3 regions of the Streptomyces sp. NPDC005303 genome follow, and region 2 is predicted to be linked to each of the others. Evidence: riboswitches for the same ligand, from Rfam matches in the RefSeq annotation. Region 2 holds a riboswitch; each other region holds the start of a gene.
What was found. Region 2 has a riboswitch for thiamine pyrophosphate ahead of ABZT93_RS13455 (thiamine ABC transporter substrate-binding protein). Riboswitches for the same ligand answer to the same signal wherever they lie in the genome.
Positions count from the first base shown of each region.

Region 1: it holds a riboswitch for thiamine pyrophosphate, as region 2 does, so the genes downstream of both, thiO (glycine oxidase ThiO) here and ABZT93_RS13455 (thiamine ABC transporter substrate-binding protein) in region 2, are expected to answer to the same signal.
Region 3: it holds a riboswitch for thiamine pyrophosphate, as region 2 does, so the genes downstream of both, thiC (phosphomethylpyrimidine synthase ThiC) here and ABZT93_RS13455 (thiamine ABC transporter substrate-binding protein) in region 2, are expected to answer to the same signal.

Region 1 is NZ_JBEXGM010000012.1:4,086-9,297, forward strand. It holds gene pknB (Stk1 family PASTA domain-containing Ser/Thr kinase) at 1-1,173, opposite strand, end outside; gene ABZT93_RS18880 (thiazole synthase) at 1,292-2,086, opposite strand; gene thiS (sulfur carrier protein ThiS) at 2,090-2,290, opposite strand; gene thiO (glycine oxidase ThiO) at 2,287-3,444, opposite strand; TPP riboswitch at 3,442-3,554, opposite strand; gene ABZT93_RS18895 (hypothetical protein) at 3,607-3,978, shown strand; gene ABZT93_RS18900 (FAD-dependent oxidoreductase) at 4,011-5,212, shown strand, end outside.
Region 2 is NZ_JBEXGM010000007.1:142,244-147,455, forward strand. It holds gene ABZT93_RS13450 (iron ABC transporter permease) at 1-1,025, opposite strand, end outside; gene ABZT93_RS13455 (thiamine ABC transporter substrate-binding protein) at 1,001-2,077, opposite strand; TPP riboswitch at 2,074-2,181, opposite strand; gene rlmN (23S rRNA (adenine(2503)-C(2))-methyltransferase RlmN) at 2,204-3,310, opposite strand; gene ABZT93_RS13465 (hypothetical protein) at 4,039-4,254, opposite strand; gene ABZT93_RS13470 (hypothetical protein) at 5,010-5,212, opposite strand, start outside.
Region 3 is NZ_JBEXGM010000011.1:88,393-93,604, forward strand. It holds gene ABZT93_RS18255 (YibE/F family protein) at 334-1,815, opposite strand; gene ABZT93_RS18260 (hypothetical protein) at 1,732-2,154, shown strand; TPP riboswitch at 2,172-2,361, shown strand; gene thiC (phosphomethylpyrimidine synthase ThiC) at 2,354-4,129, shown strand; gene ABZT93_RS18270 (hypothetical protein) at 4,236-5,099, opposite strand.

The DNA.
Region 1 (5,212 bases), on a different contig from region 2:
GGTCTTCGACAGCAGGGACGGGACCCGGGTGAACTGGCCGGAGTTGATGTACCAGACGCCCGCGCCGAGCCCGAGGGCCAGCAGGACCGCGGCGACGATCAGGAGCGGGCCGCGCCGGGTACCGCCGGAGGAGCGGTCACGCCGGGACGGCGGGGGCGCGGGGCTCTCCAGGACGCTGGTGCGGTGATACCCCGGCTCGGGCTCGTCCTCGTTGACCGGCAGCAGACGGGGCACGGTCAGGGTGCGCGGGATCACGCTCGTACGGTTCTCGGCGCCCGCATAGTCCGCGGTGAGCGCCTGCGGCGGCACCGCGTCCAGCTGGTCGGCGCTCAGCCGGTCACGGGCCTCGCGGGTCTGCGCGAGCAGTGCCACGGCGTCGTACGGGCGCAGGTCCGGGGTGCGGGCGGTGGCCGAGGCGACCAGCTCGTCCAGTTCGTACGGCAGTCCCGGGACCGCGGCCGAGGGGGGCGGGACGTCCTCGTGGAGGTGCTTGTAGAGGACTATGGCGGGGGAGTCGCCCTCGTGCGGCTGGCTGCCGGTCAGCATCTCGTACAGCACGACACCGCACGCGTACACGTCGACGCGGGCGTCGGCGGCGCCCGGCTGCTCGATCTGCTCGGGTGAGAGGTAGGACACCGTCCCGAGGACGGCTCCGGTGGTACTGGTCACGGTGTTCACGGACCGCACCAGACCGAAGTCGGCGACCTTGACCCGGCCGTCGTCCCCTATCAGGACGTTCTCCGGCTTCATGTCCCGGTGCACGAAACCGGCGCGATGCGCGGCGCCGAGTGCGGCCAGGACCGGCTCCAGGATGTCCAGGGCGGCGCGCGGCTGCAGGGCCCCGCGCTCGCGCAGCACGTCACGCAGGGTGCAGCCGGCGACGTACTCCATGGCGAGGTAGACGTACGACCCGTCGGTGCCCTGGTCGAAGACCTGCACGACGTGGGGGTGGGCGAGCCGGGCGACGGACTTGGCCTCCCGGATGAACCGCTCGACGAAGGTCCCGTCCGCGGCGAGCGCGGGGTGCATCACCTTGAGCGCGAGCACGCGGTCCAGACGGGTGTCCAGGGCCCGGTAGACCGTGGCCATCCCGCCGACCGCGATCCGCGCGTCCACGCGATAGCGGCCGTCGAGCACCTGCCCGACCAGCGGGTCCTGAAGGGTCGTATCCACGCAGGCGAGTCTACGAGCCGCCGCCGACAGTCCATCCGGTTCGGCGGATTTGGCGGCCGTACTGCAGCTGACCTGTGACGGAGGTCGCACCTGGTCGTGTCCCAGGTCGAACGTGTGTTCAGAATGCCGGACGTTCCGGATCCAGTACGGCCCTGCCCTCCACCGGCGACGACGCCTCGGCGAAATGCCGCCGGGGGATGCGTCCCGCCCGGTAGGCCAGCCGCCCCGCCTCCACCGCATGCCGCATCGCGTGCGCCATCAGCTCCGGCTCTTGCGCCCGCGTCACCGCTGAGGCGAGCATCACACCCGCGCACCCCAGTTCCATCGCCAGTGCCGCGTCCGACGCCGTGCCCGCCCCCGCGTCCAGGATCACCGGCACGCGCGCGTGCTCGACGATCAGCTGGAAGTTGTGCGGGTTGCGGATGCCGAGGCCCGAGCCGATCGGGGAGCCGAGCGGCATGATCGCCGCGCAGCCCACGTCCTCCAGCCTGCGGGCCAGCACGGGGTCGTCGTTGGTGTACGGCAGCACCGTGAAGCCGTCGTCCACCAGGGTCTCCGCCGCGTCCAGGAGCTCGATGGGGTCCGGCAGGAGGGTGCGCTCGTCCGCGATGACCTCCAGCTTGACCAGGTCGGTGCCGAGCGCCTCACGCGCGAGGCGGGCGGTCAGGACGGCCTCTCCGGCGGTGAAGCAGCCCGCCGTGTTCGGGAGCACCCGGATGCCGAGCTTCTCCAGCACGGACAGCACCGAGCCGTGCACCGAGGGGTTCACCCGGCGCATCGCGACCGTCGTCAGCTCCGTGCCGGAGGCGGCCAGCGCCCGCTCCAGCACCTCCAGGCTGGGCGCCCCGCCCGTGCCCATGATCAGCCGGGACGAGAAGGACGTACCAGCGATGACGAAGGGATCGTCGGCCATGGGTCAGCCTCCTTGGACGGCGGTGAGGACTTCCACGCGGTCTCCCTCGGAGAGGGGCGTCGAGGGCCACTGCGCGCGCGGGACGACGGTCTCGTTGAGCGCGGCGGCCACTCCGGAGGGCGCCGGCGTCAGCGCCCGCACGACGGCGTCGAGAGCCGTGCCGGGAGCGAACCGGCGCGGCTCCCCGTTGACGGAGATGTTCATGCCGGCTGCTCCACGGACTCCAGGAACCGCCTCGGGGTGAACGGGCGGGCCACCTCCGGCAGTTCACCGGTCGTCAGGGCGTGTGCCATCGCGTCCCCGGTGACCGGCGTCAGCAGCACACCGTTGCGGTAGTGCCCGGTGGCCAGCAGGAGGCCGGGCAGTTCCGTCGGGCCGAGCAGCGGGGCGTTGTCCGGGGAGCCGGGACGCAACCCCGCGCGGGTCTCCGTCAGCGGCAGCTCGGTGATGCCGGGGACCAGTTCGTGCGCGTCCCGCAGCAGTTCGTACACCCCGCCCGCGGTCACCGTCGTGTCCCAGCCCAGCTCCTCGCTGGTCGCGCCGATGACCAGCTCGCCGCTCTCGCGCGGCACCAGGTAGACCTGGCTGCCGCGCACGACGGCTCGCACGGTACGGCTCAGGAAGGGCGCGAGGCGCGGAGGCACGGTCAGGCGCAGCACCTGCCCCTTCACGGGCCGCACGGGAGGCAGGAGGGCCTGCGGGACCCCTTCCAGGCGGCCGCTGAGGCTCCCGGCGGCGAGCACCACCTGGCCCGCGCCCAGTTCCTCGCCGTCCGTGGTGGCGACCCCGGCGGCCCGGTCCCCTGCGACACGCAGACGTTGCGCCCAAGTGCGGTGGAACATCACACCCGCCCGCTCGCAGGCGGCCAGCAACGCGCGCGTGAGGCGGCGCGGATCGATCTGGTGGTCGCCGTCCACCCGCAGCCCGCCCCGCACGCCCGGCGCGAGCATCGGCTCCAGGCGTCGGCACTCCCGGCCGGACAGCCACTCCGACTCCAGACCCGACTGCCTCTGCAGCGCGTGCAGTTCGCGAAGATGAGCGCGGTCGTCGGCGTCCAGGGCGACGGCGAGCGTGCCGCACCGGCGGTAGCCCAGGTCGAGGCCGGTCAGTTCGGTGAGTTCGGCCGCGAAGCCGGGATAGCGGTGGGCGGAGGCGAGGTTCAGGCTCAGCAGGGTCTGCTCGCCGTAGTGCAGTTCGGTGACCGCGGCCAGCATCCCGGCGGCCACCTGGGCGGCCCCGCCGCCCGGTTCGGGGTCCAGCACGGCCGTGGTGAGACCGCGCTGAGCGGCCCGCCAGGCCGTGACCAGGCCGATGATGCCGCCCCCGACGACGAGGACGTCTGACGTACGTGAGGACATGGGCGTCCAGCCCCTCCCTTCGCCGGCATGACCCGGATCAGGTTCGTACGGTCGGAGGCCGCCCAGCCTCCCTCTCAGCCCGGTGCGTCCGGGCTCCCGCGAGTGCTCTACGTTGGCCACCCTAGCCCGTGCCCGCGCGCCTCTGTAAGGGAGCCTTCCACCATGCCCCGCTCGCTCGACGGCCTCGTCCTCGCCCCGGTGGCCGATCAGGCCCCAGGGCAGGTGGGTACGCGGACCCGGTTCACCTACCACGAGAAGGACGGGGAGATCTGGGCCGAGTACGCGGGCGGTGACGTCGTACGCGGACATCTCGTCGGCACGCGCGCGGGGGACCGCCTCGACTTCCGGTACGTCCAGCTCAAGCGCGACGGAACGACATCTTCCGGGCACTGTGTCTCGACCGTCGTGGAGCTTGCCGACGGCCGGGTGCGGCTGGAGGAGACGTGGGAGTGGGAGTCTCAGACGGGCAGCGGGACGAGTGTGGTGGAACAGGTGAACGAGGTTGTGCAGCAGGTCACGGCGCATGACTCCTGACTGACTGTTTGTCAGTTGACTATGGTGATCAAATGAGCGAGCAGACGCAGGCGCGGGCGCAGCGGCGGGTGGTCGTGGTCGGCGCGGGCATGGCCGGGGTGCAGACCGCGGTCGCCCTGCGCGAACAGGGCTTCTCCGGAACCGTCACGATCATCGGCGCGGAGCCCCATCAGCCGTACGACCGTCCGCCGCTCTCCAAGGCCGTACTGCTGGGCAAGGCCGAGGGCTCCGCCTTCGACGTGGACTTCGAGGCCCTCGGCATCGAACTGCTGCTGGGCCGCGAGGTGTCGGGGGTGCGCCCCGAAGCGCACGAACTGGACACCGAGGCCGGGCCCTTGCCGTACGACGTCCTGGTCCTCGCCACCGGCGCCGAACCGATCCGGCTGCCCGGCACGGAGGGTGTGCCCGGCGTGCATCTGCTGCGCACCCTGGACGACGCCGAGCGACTGCGCCCCGTCCTGGTCGGCCAGCACGACATCGTGGTCGTCGGCGCGGGCTGGATCGGCGCCGAGTTCGCCACCGCCGCGCGCGAGGCGGGCTGCGCGGTGACGGTCGTGGAAGCCGCCGACCGGCCCCTCGCGGGCGCGCTGCCCGCCGAGGTGGCGGCACCGATGACCTCCTGGTACGCCGACGCGGGCGCCGAATTGCGCACACGCGCGCGCGTGGAGCGTGTCGAGCCCGGCGCGGTCGTCCTGGACGACGGCTCCCGGGTGCCCGCGGGCGCCGTCCTGGTCGGTATCGGCGCCCGGCCCGCCACGGCCTGGCTCGCCGGTTCGGGCATCGAACTCGGCGCCCCCCACCGCGAGGTCGTCGCCGACGAGCGCCTGCGCACCTCCGTGCCGGACGTCTACGCGGTCGGCGACTGCGCCTCCTTCCCCTCGGGGAGGTACGGCGAGCGCCTGCTGGTCCACCACTGGGACAACGCCCTGCAGGGCCCCCGCACGGTGGCCGCCGACATCCTGGGCGAGACCCCCACGGTCTACGACCCGGTCCCGTACTTCTGGTCCGAGCAGTTCGGCCGCTTCGTCCAGTACGCCGGGCACCACGCCTCCGCCGACACGACCCTGTGGCGCGGCGAGCCGTCCGGTCCCGCCTGGACGGTGTGCTGGCTGCGCGAGAACCGCCTGGTGGCCCTCCTTGCGGTGGGCCGCCCCCGGGATCTGGCCCAGGGACGACGCCTCATCGAGGCGGGCACGGCGATGGACCCGGCCCTGCTGGTGGACCCGGCGAGGCC
Region 2 (5,212 bases):
ACCCCGCCGTCGTCGCGGGTCAGCGCCCGGTAATAGCCGAAGCCGGGGGCGCCGAGCGACCGCTGGACGAGCACGGCGAGCGGCAGTACCAGGAGTACGGCGACGCTGCCGACGACCCCGGCCAGCAGCCCCCACTCCCCCGCGCCGCGCGGCCGTCGGGCGGTGACGGACGCGTCCACGAGCCGCAGCGCGCTCTCCCGGCGCCGTACGGTCCAGGCGTGCAGGGCGAGGACCGCGCCCACCGCGGCGAACTGGATCAGCGTCAGCACGGCGGCCGTGGACAGGTCGAAGATCTCGGAGGTCTGCCGGTAGATCTCCACCTCGAGGGTCGAGAAGGTCGGCCCGCCGAGGATCTGCACCACACCGAAGGAGGTGAAGGTGAAGAGGAAGACCATCAGCGCGGCGGCGGCCACGGCGGGCGCGAGCGCGGGCAGCGTGACGGTCCGCCAGGCCGCCGGCCGGGACGCGCCCAGCATCCGCGCGGCCTCCTCCTGACGCGGATCCAGCTGGGCCCACAGTCCGCCGACGGTCCGTACGACGACCGCGTAGTTGAAGAAGACGTGCGCGAGCAGGATCGCCCACACGGTGGTGTCCAGCCGTACGCCCCACAGGTCGTCCGTGAGGCCGCCCCTTCCGACGAGCGCCAGGAAGGCCGTGCCGACGACGACGGTCGGCAGCACGAAGGGGACGGTGACCACGGCCCGCAGGACCTGCTTGCCGGGGAAGTCGAAGCGCGCGAAGACATACGCGCCGGGGAGTGCGACCAGGAGCGTGAGCGCTGTCGAGACGAGCGCCTGCCAGGTGGTGAACCACAGGACGTGCCGGATGTCCGGCTGGGCGAGGACGTCGGTGATCCTGCCGAGCTGCCAGGTCCCGTCGGCCTTGAGTCCGCGCGTGACGATCGCGGCGACGGGATAGGCGAAGAAGACCGCGAAGAACGCGACGGGCACGGCCACCAGCCCGAGCCGGGCCGCCGCGTTCCTGAAGCCCTGGCGGGGCCTTACTTCAGTACGAGCGAGGTCCATGACTTGACCCAGTCGTCACGGTTGTCGGCGATCTTCGCCGGGTCCATGGTCTCGGGATCCTTGGCCTGCGGACCGTACTTCGTGAACTCGGCGGGCACCTGGGCGCCCTCGACGACCGGATACACGAACATGTTGAGCGGCATGTCGTCCTGGAACTCCTTGGTGAGCAGGAAGTCCAGGAACGCCTTGCCGCCCTTGGTGTTCTTGGCGTTGCTCAGCAGCCCGGCGTACTCGGTCTGCCGGAAGCAGGTGCCGTCGGCGACCCCGGTGGGCGCGGTCTTCGGCTTCGGGTCGGCGTAGATCACCTCGGCGGGCGGCGAGGAGGCGTACGACACGACGAGCGGCCGGTCGGCCTTGGCCTTCTTGCCTCCGGCCGACCCGGAGAACTCCTCGTTGTAGGCCTGCTCCCAGCCGTCGACGACCTTGACGCCGTTGGCCTTGAGCTTCTTCCAGTAGCCCTGCCAGCCGTCGTCGCCGTACTTCGCGGCGCTCCCGAGAAGGAAGCCGAGGCCCGGCGAGGAGGTGGAGGCGTTCTCGGTGACGAGGAGGTTCTTGTAGGCGGGCTTGATCAGATCGTCGTACGACGTCGGCGGCTGGAGCTTGTGCTCGGTGAACCAGGCCTTGTCGTAGTTGACGCAGATGTCGCCCGTGTCGATGGGGGTGACCCGGTGCTTGTCCTGGTCGACCCGGTACTCGTCCTTGATCCGGTCCGAGCCCTTCGCCTCGTACGACTGGAAGAGCCCGTTGTCGAGCGCGCGGGACAGCAGGGTGTTGTCGACGCCGAAGAAGACGTCGCCCTGCGGGTTGTCCTTGGTCAGGATGGCCTTGTTGACGGCCTGCCCGGCGTCGCCGTCCTCCAGGACCTTGACCTTGTAGCCGGACTTCTTCTCGAAGTCGGCGAGGACGCTCTTGGAGACGGCCCAGGAGTCGTGGCTGACGAGGGTGACGGTCTTGGAGTCGGAGCTGCTGCCCTTGTCGGACGACGACCCGCACGCGGACAGCGTGACCAGGCCGAGGCCGACGACGGCAGCGAAAAACTTCTTGTTGTTCACGGTGATGACCGAACTTCCTACCCAGAATGACCTGGGCGAGGTTCAGAGGGTCTGCGGCCCGATTGCCGCACTCTCAGCGCTGTGGCGCTCCCCTGTCGGATATGAAGATGTACGTACAGGCAAAGATTACCGCTCGGTGGCCGCCAGCTGACCACAGGCCCCGTCGATCTCCTGCCCACGGGTGTCCCGGATCGTCACCGGCACACCATGGGCGGCGATGGCCTCGACGAACGCCTTCTCGTCCTCGGGCCGCGAGGCGGTCCACTTGGACCCGGGGGTCGGGTTCAGCGGGATGAGGTTGACGTGCACGGGCTTGCCCTTGAGCAGCCGCCCGAGCCGGTCCCCCCGCCAAGCCTGGTCGTTGATGTCCCGGATGAGGGCGTACTCGATCGACAGCCGACGCCCGCTCTTCTCCACGTACTCGAACCCGGCGTCGAGGACCTCGCGCACCTTCCACCGGGTGTTCACGGGCACGAGGGTGTCGCGCAGCTCGTCGTCGGGCGCGTGCAGGGAGATCGCGAGCCGGCACTTGAAGCCCTCGTCGGAGAACCGGTGGATGGCCGGCACGAGCCCGACGGTCGACACGGTGATGCCCCGCTGCGAGAGCCCGAGCCCGTCAGGAGCGGGATCGGTGAGCGCGCGGATGGACTGCGTCACCCGCTTGTAGTTGGCGAGCGGCTCGCCCATCCCCATGAAGACGATGTTGGAGAGCCGCGCGGGCCCGCCCGGCACCTCCCCGTCCCGCAGCGCCCGCATCCCGTCCACGATCTGATGGACGATCTCGGCGGTGGACAGATTCCGGTCCAGCCCCGCCTGCCCCGTGGCGCAGAAGGGACAGTTCATCCCGCACCCGGCCTGCGAACTGATGCACATGGTCACCCGGTCCGGGTACCGCATCAGCACCGACTCCACGAGCGTCCCGTCGAACAGCCGCCACAGCGTCTTGCGCGTGGTCCCCTGGTCGGTCGACAGATGCCGTACGACGGTCATGAGCTCGGGAAGCAACGCCTCCTGGAGCTTGCCGCGCGCCCCGGCCGGGATGTCCGTCCACTCCGCCGGGTCGTGCGCGTACCGCGCGAAGTAGTGCTGCGAGAGCTGCTTCGCACGAAACGGCTTCTCCCCGATCCCCGCCACGACCTCCTTGCGCTCGGCGGGCGTGAGGTCGGCGAGGTGCCGCGGCGGCTTCTGGGCTCCGCGGGGGGCGACGAAAGTGAGTTCTCCGGGTGCAGGCATAACCCTTCCAGTGTGGCAGATCATCACCGGGAGCCCAGGCCGGAGCGGGGTGGGGGTGGTCACCTGTGGGTGCCGACTGTCGGCGCCGGACGGCCCAGGGACGGCCCGGCCGCAGGCGCCGTATGCCCTGGCTGAGCCAACACTGGCTGCCGTAATGGTCCACCTGCGCGGAGCAGATCTCGGGCCTCATGGTGCCGGCGAAGACTTCTCCGCGTCCGAGGAATGATCACCAGCTCGGAAGATCGCGTACGCGGATGCTGTCTGAGCCGGCGAGTCGCTGACCTGTCACCACCCGATCAGGCACGCCGGGGGCACGCGCCGGCTCCCTGCTGTGATCTACAACTCTGGCCGGGCGGGGCCGCACATCATGCGGTGGGCCGGGACGACAGACTCGCCGGGCAGGGGATCGATTGCACGGACCCGTACGGCCACGATTTCGGTCGTGACGCGGGATAGGTCCGGCAGCTTCATCAGACGCCCGCGGAAGGGCTCTGGGACGTCCTTGGCGGGCATCTCCACCGTGGCGAGACTGACCCATCGGTCGTAGGTGGTCGGGTAGATGCGAACGAAGGCACCGCATCCGGGGCAAGTCGGAGGATCGATCCATGAGACGTCGTCGGGATCCGGCTCCGGCCTCGGGGGAGTGGTAGCCCCGTCGGTCACGGCCATCTCGTCGGCGAAGACGTTCCAGCACGCGTCACCCTGGAGAACGAGTGGCTGCAGGAGCCTCAGGCCGCGTCTCGCTTGTCGGGCGATCGGCGTCGCCTCGGTCGAGGAAGGACGTGATCGAGGATCGCGCCAATGGCGGTCACCGTGCCCACGATCAACAAGGCGATGGACACGATGCGTAGCCCTCCCTCGCCGTACAAGGCCTGGTGGCCGCACCATACGACGGCTATGCAGGTCATCAGTCCGTTGCCGAGTCGCTTCAGGCGCGGAGTCATGCGCACTCCTGAGTCAGGTACGCCCCCGAAAAAGGGGCGCCTGAGTGTCGCATGGGCCAGTCGCGTGGACTGCGGCGGCCGGGGACTGGCGAGGTGACGAGGACTCATGCGGCACTTGCTTTGCCTGTGTACGTGAGTCCTCGATCCGGTCAGCAGTCGAACGGGGCGTCTGTTTGATTGGCCCAGAAGGAGAGGAACGACCACGTCTGCGCTCCGATGCGCCCGTCGACTGCGATTTCGGCGCATTCCTGGAAGAACCTCGTCGTTTGCGATGCTGCGGGCGGCCGGCCCGCCTGAAAGGGCGACCGGAAGAATCAGGGTCGCGGCGGCGACGAATGCTCGTGCGCCTGCGTAACTGCCGTTGCATCTCGCACTCTCTGCTCACAAATCGTTCGCCCGCCGCAGCTCGGCGTTCTCGGCCCTCAGCCGCTTGATCTCCGCGACCATGCGCACCGCGCGCTCACGAAGCTCGGGCGGATAGGGGGACGGACGTGCAATGACTCGCTCCTCTCAGGGAATCGAGCCTCGATCTGCAAGCACTTCTTCGGCCTGGTCGAACAAAGGCTCCCTGGCTTCGGTGATCACATCTTCGGATGGGCATCGCCGAGGTCGGCGGGATCGTCGGGCGGAGCAACCTCAACGTCCACGAGTGGAGGCGCGCTCTCGCCGGGGCCGGTCCCGACGCCGGAACCCGGGAAGCCCTACGCCTCCGCACACCTGATGCCCAGCGGCACCGCAGATCAACTGGGCCCCGATCAGAGGAGCTGGACACCGCCGTACGAGACCGCGAGGCCGATCATGGTGATGACCGGGCCGATCACGTACCCACCCCATTTCCTGTCCTGGATCCCCCGCACCAGCACGACACTCAAGGTGACGCCGAGGACCACGATGCCGACACCGACGATCAGAATGAGAAGGCCGAACATGCCGGTCCAGGTGACGGGGTGATCCGGGT
Region 3 (5,212 bases), on a different contig from region 2:
GTGGCTAGGGATTTGGGGCTGTGGCTGGGAGGGGGGGTGGCACCCGAGTCGGGGCACGGGGAGGTGTCCCGATCGGATCGGGATGCGGTGATTGATTCAAATCGGGGCGTGGACGCCGCAGGAACGACCAGGCAGCGGGTCGCTCTTGCCCGTGCAATTTCTATGGCGAGCAGGTTTCCTCGTAGGAGCCGGGAGCCGGGAGCCGGGAGCCGGGAGCCGGGAGCCGGGAGCCGGGAGCCGGGAGCGTAGGAGTTGGGGAACCGGGCCAGGGCCCGGAACCGGAGTTCGGATCCGTGACGCACAGCCCCGGCTCACCCCCCGGACAGGCCCCTCTCAGCGCCTGCGCCGGCGACCTTTCCCACCGCGTCCCGCTGCGGGCCGACTGTCGGCCGTGCCCGCGCTCGCACTCGTCGCCGGTACGGGCGCCCCCGCCCCCGCCGCAGCCTCCGCCCCCGGTCGGTCGGCCGAGACCACCAGGGCCGCCAGGGCCGTCGTGACCGGAACCGAGGCGACGAGGCCGATCGAGCCGACCAATGTGCGCACGATCTCCTCCGCGACCAGCTCGCTGTTGGCGACGGTCCCCACACTGGACTGCGCGATGGAGAAGAGCAGGAGCAGCGGCAACGCGGCACCGGCGTAGGCGAGGACGAGGGTGTTGACGACGGACGCGATGTGGTCGCGGCCGATCCGGATACCCGCGCGGTACAGCCCACGCCAGCCCATGGTCGGGTTGGCCTCGTGCAGCTCCCAGACCGCCGACGTCTGCGTGACCGTCACGTCGTCGAGGACACCGAGGGAGCCGATGATGACCCCGGCGAGCAGCAGACCGCTCATGTCGATCGACGGGTACAGCCCGTGGATGAGCCCGGTGTTGTCATCCGTGTTGCCCGTCAGTGCGGCCCAGCCGATGAATTGCGAGCCGAGGATGCCGATCAGTACCAGGGAGATCAGCGTCCCCAGTACCGCGACGGAGGTGCGGGCCGACAGACCGTGGCACATGTAGAGGGCGATGAGCATGATGGCGCTCGCCCCGACCACCGCCACGAGCAGCGGGTTCGAGCCCTGCAGGATCGCGGGCAGGACGAAGAAGTTCAGCAGCAGGAAGCTGACGGCCAGCGCGACCAGTGCCATGACACCGCGCATTCGTCCGACGACCACGACGGCCAGCGCGAAGATGCCGGCGAGCAGTCCCATCGGGAATTTGCGGTTCACGTCGGTGACCGAGTACTGGAGGTCCTTGGGCGCGGAGGGTTCGTAGGCGACCACAACCTTCTCGCCCTCGTGCAACTGCCGCGACTGGTCCGGCTGGACGATCTCAGTGAAGGTACGGCCCTTGTCGTCTCCGGTGTCGACCCGGATCGTCGCCTTCTTGCAGGTGCCGTTCGCCTGCTGCTCGGCGGACGAGCCCTCGGCGGTGGAGGTGTCCCCGGTCGGGGTCTCCCCCGAGGCGTTCACCGACTTGCAGCTGACGCTCACGACCTTGCTGACCGTGGCCTGCTGGGTCTGCCGGTCGAAGCCGACCCCGGTGCGTTCGTGCGCCGGGGCACCACCGGGCCACAGCACCCCGAGCCCTACCACCACGGCTACGCCGAACGGGATGAGGATCGCCGCGATGACCTTGCGCAGGTGCTTGGAGACGGGAGTGGCCGGCCCATGGCTATGACTGTGCGAGTGACCGTGCCCACGGTCGGAGCCGGGCATGCTCCCATGCCCATGCCCATGCCCATGCCCATGCCCATCACCGGAACCATGCCCATGCCCGTCATCGGATCCATGGCCACGCCCCTGCCCGTCGTGGCCACCACCGTCACCCAGACCGCCGCCACCACCGCCTGGGGCAGCGTGGCTCACGCCTGGACCGCGGCCGTAGCCGTGACCGCCGCCATGCGCGCCACTGTGCTGCTCCTGCTCATGCCAGCCGCCGACCCCGCCGACCCCGCCGACCCCGCCGACCCCGCCGACCCCGCCGGCCCCACCAGCCCCACCGTCTCCGAAGCCATCGCGGGAGCCGCTGCCCGGGCCGTGCCCAGGGCCGTTTCCGGAGCCAGGCCGGCGCGGAGGCTCGGGGGGCGGGTACGGGGGCTGATGCGTCGTGGTCACCGCCCGATCATCGCAAGAACGACAGGGGCCCTCTGTTCACCGCGCCCGAATTGACGCTAGCGTGGAGCCACCTTTGTACACGCGGGAGCTCGGAGCACCGGGCTGAGAGGGCGCTGACCTCCGTCCCAGCGATGTTTCACGTGGAACGTCATCTCAAGCGAGTGACGTTCCCCACGAAACGTCGGCAGACGGAAGCCGCTGCGTCGACCGCCGAACCTGTTACCGGGTAATGCCGGCGTAGGGAGTAGGTCTCATGACCATCAAGGACGCGCGCACGCCTGCCTCCGACCAGCTCGACGAGGCCGGGAAGTCCATCGGCTGGCACAAGGCGTACGTCGAGGGCTCGCGCCCCGATCTGCGGGTGCCGGTCCGACAGGTGCACCTCACCAACGGGCAGTCGGTCACGTTGTACGACACCTCGGGCCCGTACACCGATCCGCTCGCGGAGACGGATGTCCGTCGGGGCCTTCTGCCGCTGCGGGAGAACTGGATCATCGCCCGCGGGGACACCGAGGAGTACGCGGGGCGTCCCGTGCGCCCCGAGGACGACGGCATCAAGCACACCTCACCGCGGGGAGGTCTCCGTAACCTCGACGCGGTCTTCCCGGGGCGGTCCCGCCAGCCGCGCCGCAGCCGTGACGGCCAGGCGGTCACACAGCTCGCCTATGCCCGACGCGGTGAGATCACACCGGAGATGGAGTACGTGGCCATCCGGGAGAACGTTGCTCCCGAGGTGGTCCGTGAGGAGATCGCGGCGGGCCGCGCGGTGCTGCCGGCGAACGTCAACCACCCGGAGATCGAGCCGATGATCATCGGCAAGCGGTTCCTGGTGAAGGTCAACGCCAACATCGGCAACTCGGCGGTGACCTCCTCCATCGAGGAGGAGGTCGAGAAGATGACCTGGGCGACCCGCTGGGGCGCCGACACGGTCATGGACCTGTCCACCGGCCGCAACATCCACACCACCCGTGAGTGGGTGCTGCGCAACTCCCCCGTCCCCATCGGCACGGTGCCGCTCTACCAGGCACTGGAGAAGGTCGACGGCCGCGCGGAGGAGCTGACCTGGGAGATCTACAAGGACACGGTCATCGAGCAGGCCGAGCAGGGCGTGGACTACATGACGGTCCACGCGGGCGTGCGCCTGCCGTACGTACCCCTGACGGCCAACCGCAAGACCGGCATCGTCTCGCGCGGCGGCTCGATCATGGCGGCGTGGTGCCTGGCGCACCACAAGGAGTCGTTCCTGTACGAGAACTTCGAGGAATTGTGCGAGATCCTCGCCGCCTATGACGTCACGTACTCGCTGGGCGACGGCCTCAGGCCCGGCTCGATCGCGGACGCCAACGACGAGGCGCAGTTCGCGGAGTTGCGCACGCTGGGGGAACTCAACCGGATCGCGAAGCGTTTCAACGTACAGACCATGATCGAGGGCCCGGGACACGTCCCGATGCACAAGATCAAGGAGAATATCGACCTTCAGCAGGAGATCTGCGATGAAGCTCCGTTCTATACGCTCGGCCCGCTGACCACGGACGTCGCGCCGGCCTACGACCACATCACCTCGGGCATCGGCGCCGCCATGATCGCCTGGTGGGGCACAGCGATGCTCTGCTACGTCACGCCCAAGGAGCACCTGGGCCTGCCCAACCGGGACGACGTCAAGACGGGTGTCATCACCTACAAGATCGCCGCCCACGCGGCCGACCTCGCCAAGGGACACCCAGGCGCCCAGGAGTGGGACGACGCCCTCTCCGACGCCCGCTTCGAGTTCCGCTGGGAGGACCAGTTCAACCTGGCCCTCGACCCCGACACGGCCCGGGAGTTCCACGACGAGACCCTCCCGGCCGAACCGGCCAAGACGGCTCACTTCTGCTCGATGTGCGGGCCGAAGTTCTGCTCGATGAAGATCTCCCAGGACATCCGCCGCCGTCACGGCGGCAGTCAGGGGGAGATCGAGGAGGGCATGGCCCAGAAGTCGAAGGAGTTCGCGGCGGCGGGCAACCGGGTCTATCTGCCGATCGCCGACTGAGGCGGGCGATCCGTCGGCGGCCGAACCGTCGGCGGGTGGCCCGCGGTCGGGTCTTCGGCTTGCGCTCCCCGTGGTGGGGGCGCAAGCCGAGGGGCTGTGCCGGGTGTCATTCCGGCTGGTGCTCCGGCCCCCCGAAGTCCGGGCTGGTGTAGTCCGGGCTGGTGAAGCTCGGGCGGGAACCGGAGGCTCCTTCGTCCGGGCTGCTGAAGCCCGGGCGGTCGTAGCCCAGGCTGGGCATCCGGCTGGTCGGCGCGGGCGGTGCCGTGTGGTGCAGTGCGGCGGTGCCGGGATCGGTCAGTGCCTCTCTGAGGAAGGGGAGGAGGCCGCGTTCCAGCAGGGCCTCGCGCCAGGCGTCCCTGGCCCGTGCCACCTCCTCGCTGAGTTCGCCGTACCCCGCGTCCGGCGAGGGCCGGTTGCGCAGGGCGGTGAGCAGCAGGCCGCCGGCGGCGACCAGGATCGCGGCCGCGGTCAGGGCGCCGAACACCCACCCGATGGTGATCATGGCGTGGGCGAACGCCGGTGGTGGGCTGAGCATCTGGAGGATGTAGCCGACGAGCAGGAAGATCGCCGCGGCGATTCCGGCGAGGACGGGCGTCAGGACGGCGGCGACGGCGACGGCGCCCGCACCGGCGGTCTCGGCGACCTCTCCCATGGTGGTGGCGAGCCCCATCGCACCCGTGCCCGAGTCGGCGGGACCGGGTTCGTGCACGGACGACAGGGTGGACGGCGTCGCCGGGCGGCGCTGTTCCTCGCGGACCTTCACGTAGTACTGGTACTCGGTCGCCGCGGCCGCCGTGATGAGTGCGGTGGCGTTGAGCGCCATGGTGCGCAGCTGTTCGGGGTTCAGCCGCTGTCCGACAGCGGCCAGTTCCGGGCGGGTAGGGGCGGAGCGCAGCGCCTCGTCGAGGATCCGCTCGTACTCCTGGCGGTCCTCGCTGTGCAGGTGCTGCGGAACGCTGTTCATGTGCATCCCCCGATGCTCCGTAGGGCTTGGGGCTCGCATGCCAACGAGCCGTCGGGCAGAAACGGAGGGGAGCCTGCTACGGATAAGCCGATGGTAGAGCGGTCACGGCACACGGTGAC